DNA from 2 places in the Flintibacter hominis genome. Region 1 is predicted to be linked to the other one. Evidence: riboswitches for the same ligand, from Rfam matches in the RefSeq annotation. Region 1 holds a riboswitch; the other holds the start of a gene.
What was found. Region 1 has a riboswitch for ZMP and ZTP ahead of H8S11_RS02220 (formate--tetrahydrofolate ligase). Riboswitches for the same ligand answer to the same signal wherever they lie in the genome.

Region 1 (3,913 bases):
ACAAAGCCGGCACCCGCGGACACCTTCACCTTGGACACCGTAATGGTAAAGCCCTCGGGGCGGCCCAGCTTGGTCTGGTCATCGGTGAGGGAATACTGGGTCTTGGCCATGCACACGGGCAGGCCGCCCATGCCCATCCTCTCCAGCCGCTCCAGCTCCTTGGATGCGGCAGCGGAATAGCTCACGCCCACGCCCCCATATATCTTTTTCACCACAGCCTCGATCTTGCTCTTTAAAGGCTGATCTAACTCATAGGCGTAGGTAAACTTCTTGGGCTGCTCACACAGGCGGAGCACCTCCTGGGCCAGTTGGATACCGCCCTCGCCCCCTCTGCCCCACACTTCGGACAAGGCCACATTGACCCCCAGTTCTTTACACTTGGAGCGGATCAGGTCCAGTTCTCTGTCGGTGTCGTTGACAAAGCGGTTGATGGCCACCACACAGGGCAAACCGAAGACCTGGGTGATATTCTCCACATGCTTGAGCAGGTTGGGCAGGCCCCGCTCCAACGCCTCCAGGTTTTCCTCTCCCAACTGGGCCTTGGGCACACCGCCGTTGTACTTCAGCGCCTTAACCGTGGCCACGATGACCACCGCGTCCGGGGTCAGTCCGGCGGCCCGGCATTTGATGTCCAGAAACTTCTCCGCACCCAGGTCAGCTCCGAAGCCCGCCTCGGTGACCACATAGTCGGCCAGCTTCAGGGCGGTGTCAGTGGCGGAGACGGAGTTGCAGCCGTGGGCGATGTTGGCAAAGGGGCCGCCGTGGACAAAGGCGGGAGTGTTCTCCAGCGTCTGGACCAGATTGGGCTTGATGGCGTCCTTCAGCAGGGCGGCCATGGCTCCCTGGGCCTTCAGGTCGGCGGCGGTCACCGGCCGGTCGTCATAGGTGTAGCCCACGATGATACGAGCCAGCCGCTCCTTCAAATCCTTCAGGCCGGTAGCCAGACACAGGACCGCCATGATCTCGCTGGCCACCGTGATATCAAAGCCGTCCTCTCGCGGGACACCCTGCATCCGGCCGCCCAGACCGTCCACGATATTTCGCAACTGCCGGTCGTTCATATCCACACAGCGGCGCCAGGTGATCTTCTTCACGTCGATGCCCAGCTCGTTACCCTGCTGGATATGGTTGTCCAACATGGCGGCCAGAAGGTTATTGGCCGCTCCGATGGCGTGGAAGTCGCCGGTGAAGTGGAGGTTGATATCCTCCATAGGCACCACCTGGGCGTAACCACCACCGGCGGCGCCGCCCTTGACGCCGAACACAGGGCCAAGGGAGGGCTCCCGCAGGGCCAGGATTACGTTCTTGTCCAGCTTTTTCAGCGCGTCAGCCAGCCCAACGGAGGTGGTGGTCTTGCCCTCTCCGGCGGGGGTCGGATTGATAGCGGTGACCAGGATCAGCTTGCCCTTCCGGGCCTTGTCCCGCAGGGGGGTGATGTCGATTTTAGCCTTATAGCGCCCATAGTATTCCAGCAGTTCCTCGCTGACCCCCGCCTTGTGGGCCACCTGGCCAATTGGAAGCATCTCCGCGGCCTGGGCGATCTCGATGTCAGTCTTCATCTTCCATAACTCCTTCCTGTTGCGCCCGCAAAAATAAAAGGGCGCACTAAGCAATAGTGCGCCCAGACGGTCGGCAATATGGCGTTTCACACGCCGGGCCCTGTTCCACGTGGTCACTCCACTTCCGTCAGTCGCAGGGCTTGGATTCAGTTTAGCATAGGCCTCCTCCCTCGTCAAGGGGGGCGGTGTGGTTTCTCTCCGTCCCTTTTGCTGAAAATCAGGCCCGATATTTGTTCAAAGGTTGGCGGGACGGTCAAAGCGGCTGTAATACTCCTTGATCAGGTCGATAAACGTTCTGGCCGCCGGTGACAGGAATCCATTTTTCTTGTAGACCACCGCCATGGGGCAGGTCAGTGGCGGCTCTCCGATGGTAAAGCAGGCCAGCCGGTCCAGATATGGGGTGCGAGAGATGCCGCTCTCCTGTAAAAAGGCGAAGCCCATGTTTTCCGCCACCAGATTGATGGCTGTGGTATTGTTGGTGGTCACCAGAATATTCTGGGGCTCCACGTTATGGACGGAGAAAGTATTGTGGAGCAGCTTGGACAGCCGCCAGTCCGGAGGCAGCATCACGATACGCTCCCGCTCCAGCTGCCGCAGGTCGGGGAAGGGTATGGGGTCGTCGTAGGTACTGGTGAGCCCTCGGACCAGGGGGTGGTCCCGGTGGGCCAAAAGGAAGATATGCTCCCGCATGACCAGTTCATAGGTCAGCTCCGTCAGATCCCCAGGGATGTGCATGATGCAGAAGTCCGTGACACTGCCCGCCGCCAAATCCCCCAGTTCGGGCACCGGCGCCTCATGGAGGACCACCTGGACGTCGGAGTATTGCTTGGTGAACAGGGGCAACACATCGGGCAGAAGGGTGGAGCCGCGCCAAGGGGATACGCCGATGTGGAGGACAGGCCGCTTCTCGTTCTGCAGATCCCGCAGGTCGCTGACCAGCTGCCGGTCCAAATAACTCTGGCGCTCCAGATAGGCATGGAACACCTCCCCTGCCGGCGTCAGCTTCAGGGGCGAGTGGGAACGGTCCAGCAACACGGCCCCCAGATTGGACTCCAGCTTGGCCAGATACTGGCTGAGATAGGGTTGGGAGAGATAGAGCCGCTCCGCCGCTTTGGAGATGCTCCGCTCCTTGACGATGGCCATAAAATATTCCGGATTCTTGACGAACATAAACAGCACACCCCATAACTAAAAAGCTATGAGGATTATATCACAGTTCACCCAGTATGGAAAGGGGTATCTTCCTTTTTCTGATACAGAAAGAAAAACCGGAGCCGTGGAATGATCCACGGCCCCGGTCTGCCCGGCGGTATTGCCTGCCCCGCCCAAGCGTCTGGTGGTCAGAGCGCGCCCTCAGTCAGGAAAAGTGAAAGTAGGGAGGTGTAAGGAGGATGAGAGTTAGCTCTCTCTAACCACGTATATGTTAGCATATTCTAACTCTCTTGTCAACCCCTTTTTCCGACCTCCTCTATCAAAGGAATTGGTTGCGCTCTCTATGGTAGGTGTAGCCTATGGCAGCCAGCTTATCCTCCACCCCGCTCTGCTCTACATCCAGCTGCGCGCACAGCTCCTCCAGGGTGCAGCCGTCATCCCTAAGCCGGGTATTCAAGAAGCTGAGGAGGATGGCGGGATCATTCGGTACCATCCCCTTCTCCCTCAGCCTGGAGGCCAGGTCATATCCCGGCCAGACAGAACATGGAAATGGAGATGGGGGACAGACTGGCCCGCCTGCTCCCCAATATTGGACACCACACGGTAGCTGTCCAGGCCCAGCTCCTTGGTTACTTTGGAGATGACTGCGAAAATATGGGCCACTACGTCGGCGTTGTCCTCTGTCACCTCGGCCACAGATCCGATATGGGCCTTGGGGATAACCAAAAAGTGGGTGGGCGCCTGGGGATCGATGTCATGGAAGGCAAAGCATACCTCGTCCTCGTAGACTTTGTTGGACGGGATCTGCCCCTCCGCGATCTTACAAAACAGACAGTCAGACATTGGGAAACCCTCCTTTGTTTGTTAGTAAGACCATTGTACCCCCTTTTGCCAGAATTGCCAAGGTTTTTATTCCTCCACCGGGAGCAGCCCTCCCAGAGAGAAGGTCTGGCCTAAGATGGTAAGGGATGTCACCTCATCCGGGTCCACAATTTGATTCAGTTGGAACACAAATTCGCCCATCCCGGTATCTGGATTATAGCTCTGGCTCACTGCGCGGCCCACAGATGCGGTTTGGCCGTCCAACAGATTCAGAACGGTAGTACTTTGTATTTCGGAAAACGCCGCTGGCCCCCACATACGGAAATCGTTTTCCTCTCCTTGAATCATAAAGGCAACACTGATGGGCGAAACATACAGCG
Region 2 (3,913 bases), 200 kb from region 1:
TGCCCATCTTTGATCTGATCCAGCGGAAGGGAAACATCCCGGAGCGGGATATGTACAACACCTTCAACATGGGCCTGGGCATGATCCTGGCCATCCCCGCTGTTCAGGCGGAGCGGGCTCTCTCCACTCTGACGGATGCGGGCGAGAATGCCTATCAGGTCGGCTCTGTGGTCTCTGGCAGCGACGGTGTGGAGTTAGTCAAATGAAAAATATCGCGGTTTTGGTATCCGGGGGCGGCACCAATCTCCAGGCTCTCATCGACGCCCAGGGGCGGGGTGAGCTGATCAACGGTCGAATCACCGCTGTCATTTCCTCCACCCCCAGCGCCTATGCCCTGGAGCGGGCCAAGGCCGCCGGCATCCCCGGCTATGTGGCGGCCCGAAAGGACTACCCCTCCAGCCAGGCCATGACTGCGGCCCTGGTAGACAAGCTGAAGGGATTGGATATCGACCTGGTGGTATTGGCCGGCTTTATGGTCATTCTGACTGGCGAGATGGTCCGCGCCTTCCCCAACGCCATCCTCAATGTCCATCCCGCCCTCATCCCTTCCTTCGCCGGCCCAGGGTGCTACGGCCTCCATGTCCATGAGAAGGCCCTGGAGTATGGGGTCAAGCTGTCCGGCGCCACTGTCCACTTCGTCAGTGAGGAGTGCGATGGCGGCCCCATCGTCTCTCAAAAGGCGGTGGAGGTCCTCCCCGACGACACGCCGGAGGTACTCCAGCGGCGCATCATGGAGCAGTGCGAGTGGCAGCTGCTCCCCCAAGCCGTGTCCCTGTTCTGTCAGGACCGGCTAAAGGTGGAGGGGCGGACCGTCCGTGTTTTGGAGCATCCAGAATGCGGACGGCGGAACGCAGAATGAATTTGCTTTTCTTACCCTTTTTTGCTACAATGTAACTGTGCGATATGACTGACGGTAAGTGGAAATGACCACGGGGAGTATCGCGTAATACAAGGCCGACCGTCTGGGCGCACCAATTCACAGAACTGGTGCGCCCTTTTTTTACAACAAAGGAGGAATACTGTGAAGACACATGATCTGAAGGAGATCCTTTCCAACCATCCCTATCCTGGCCGCGGCATCGTCCTGGGCCGCACCGCCGACAACAGCAAGGCCGCCATCGCCTATTTCATTATGGGCCGCAGTGAGAACAGCCGCAACCGGGTTTTTGAGGAAACCGAGGACGGCATCCGCACCAAGGCATTTGACGAGAGCAAGATGGTGGACCCCTCTCTCATTATCTACCATCCTGTGAGGGTGGTAAACGGGGCCACCGTAGTCACTAACGGGGACCAGACCGACACCATCCAGCGGTTCCTTCTGGATGGCAAGAGCTATATCGAGGCCCTTCGCACCCGCTGCTTTGAGCCCGATCCCCCCAACTACACCCCCCGCATCTCTGGTGTGGTGGAGGCCGACGGCAGTTATCAGCTATCCATCCTGAAGTCGGCTGACGGTGATCCCAGCTGCAACCACCGCTACTTCTATGAGTACGACGCCCCTGTGGCCGGCACCGGCCACTTCATCCACACCTATCAGGAGAACCTGGACCCTCTGCCCTCCTTCGAGGGCGAGCCCCGGAAGGTGGCCATCGAGGCCCCGGACGCTCAGACCTGGGCGGAAGAGCTCTGGGCCAACCTGAACCACGACAATAAAGTATCCCTGTTCGTCCAGTACATCGACCTGGCCAGCGGCGCCAGGGAGACCGTCATCATCAACAAGCATGGCTGAACACCGCCAGAAAGGAAGTACGCTCACATGAATGAACTGGAACTGAAATACGGCTGCAACCCCAACCAGAAGCCCGCCCGCATCTTTATGGAGCAGGGCGATCTGCCCCTCAAGGTGCTCAATGGCAAGCCGGGCTATATCAACTTTATGGATGCTCTCAACTCCTGGCAGTTGGTGAAGGCTCTGAAGAAGGCCACCGGCCTGCCCGCCGCCGCCTCCTTCAAGCACGTCTCTCCCGCCGGAGCCGCCCTGGGCCTGCCCCTGTCCGATACCGAGCGGCACATCTATTTCGCTCCAGAAGGAGACCTGTCCCCTATCGCCTGCGCCTATATCCGGGCTCGAGGTGCCGACCGGCTGTGCTCCTTCGGGGACTGGGCCGCCCTGTCTGATGTGTGTGACGGAGACACCGCCCGCTTCCTGGCCGCCGAGGTGTCCGACGGCGTCATCGCCCCCGGCTATACTGATGAAGCCCTGGAGCTCCTGAAAATGAAACGCAAGGGCGGCTATAATGTGGTTCAGATCGACCCGGAGTACCAGCCCGCCCCTATTGAGCGCCGCAACATTTTCGGTATCACCTTTGAGCAGGGCTATAACGACCTGGATATCAGCGAGGAGATGCTCTCTAACCTGGTCACCGCAAACAAGGAGCTGTCCCAGCAGGCCAAAAACGATATGCTCCTGTCCCTCATCACTTTGAAGTACACCCAGTCCAACTCCGTGTGCTATGTCAAGGATGGCATGACCATCGGTGTAGGTGCCGGCCAGCAGAGCCGCATCCACTGCACCCGTCTGGCGGGCAACAAGGCGGATATCTGGTGGCTGCGTCAGCACCCCAAGGTTTTGGGGCTGCAGTTCGTAGACCACATCCGCCGCCCTGACCGGGATAACGCCATCGACATCTATATCTCCGACGAGCACGACGACGTGCTGGCCGAAGGCGTGTGGCAGAACACCTTCAAAGTGAAGCCCGATGTGTTGACAGAGCAGGAAAAGAAAGATTGGATCGCCCAGATGTCCGGCGTCACCGTGGGCTCCGACGCCTTCTTCCCCTTCGGGGACAACGTGGAGCGGGCCAGGAAGTCCGGTGTTCAGTACATTGCCCAGCCCGGCGGTTCCATCCGGGACGATCAGGTCATCGCCACGGCGGACAAGTACGGCATGGTCATGGCATTTACCGGAATCAGACTGTTCCACCATTAAGCGTTTTCAGTGGGGGCTTTACCCCTCTGGATACGGCGTCGGTTCTTAAGGGAGCCGCCGCCGATACCCCCTCGCCTTTTCAATGAAAAATATCGTTTTAACCGCCGCACGGCCAGGGGGCATAGTGTCCTGCGGCAAAATAAATTCGCCTTCGGACAGCATTAATATCCTTTCTGCCTTTGGTAGAAACTCCGCTAAACTGGATGGTCTATGGCCGCCCGTATGAAAGGAGCATATTATGAAAGTTTTAGTCGTCGGCGGAGGCGGGCGTGAGCACGCCATCTGCTGGAAGCTGGCCCAGAGCCCTAGGGTCACGGAGTTATACTGCGCCCCCGGCAACGGTGGCATCGCCCAGGTGGCCAAGTGTGTCCCCATCAAAGCCACCGATGTGGAGGGCATGGTCCAATGGGCCAGGGAGAACGCCATGGACTTTGTCATGGTAGCCCCGGATGACCCTCTGGCCCTGGGTATGGTAGACGCCCTGGAGGCGGCGGGCATCCGCGCCTTCGGCCCCCGTGCCAACGCCGCCATCATCGAGGCCAGCAAGGCCTTTTCCAAAGGGCTGATGAAGAAGTACCACATCCCCACCGCCAAATATGAGACCTTTACCGACTTAGACAACGCCCTGTCCTATATTCGGGCGCAGGGGGCTCCCATCGTAGTCAAGGCCGACGGCCTGGCTCTGGGTAAGGGGGTAGTGGTGGCCGCCACTGTGGAGGAGGCCGAGGCCGCCGTCCGAGACATGATGGAGGGCAGAAAGTTCGGTGACTCCGGCTCCACTGTGGTCATCGAGGAGTGTATGGTAGGCCCTGAGGTCACTGTGCTGGCCTTCTGTGACGGGGAGCACCTGGTCCCCATGCTGTCCAGCCAGGACCACAAACGGGCCTATGACGGAAACCAGGGACCCAACACCGGGGGCATGGGCGCCTTCTGTCCCTCTCCCAAGTACACCCCGGAGATTGCGAAGGAGTGCATGGACAAGAT

Region 2: linked by a shared signal. The riboswitch ahead of H8S11_RS01285 (IMP cyclohydrolase) and the one ahead of H8S11_RS02220 (formate--tetrahydrofolate ligase) in region 1 are both predicted to bind ZMP and ZTP.

The regions. Positions count from the first base shown of each region.
Region 1 is NZ_JACOPO010000001.1:460,481-464,393, reverse strand. Features, by position in the region: gene H8S11_RS02220 (formate--tetrahydrofolate ligase) at 1-1,559, opposite strand, end outside; ZMP/ZTP riboswitch at 1,613-1,704, opposite strand; gene H8S11_RS02215 (LysR family transcriptional regulator) at 1,794-2,729, opposite strand; gene H8S11_RS02210 (DUF4250 domain-containing protein) at 3,031-3,204, opposite strand; gene H8S11_RS02205 (histidine triad nucleotide-binding protein) at 3,216-3,554, opposite strand; gene H8S11_RS02200 (hypothetical protein) at 3,621-3,913, opposite strand, start outside.
Region 2 is NZ_JACOPO010000001.1:258,042-261,954, reverse strand. Features, by position in the region: gene purM (phosphoribosylformylglycinamidine cyclo-ligase) at 1-206, shown strand, start outside; gene purN (phosphoribosylglycinamide formyltransferase) at 203-859, shown strand; ZMP/ZTP riboswitch at 894-975, shown strand; gene H8S11_RS01285 (IMP cyclohydrolase) at 1,022-1,729, shown strand; gene H8S11_RS01280 (phosphoribosylaminoimidazolecarboxamide formyltransferase) at 1,757-2,929, shown strand; gene purD (phosphoribosylamine--glycine ligase) at 3,168-3,913, shown strand, end outside.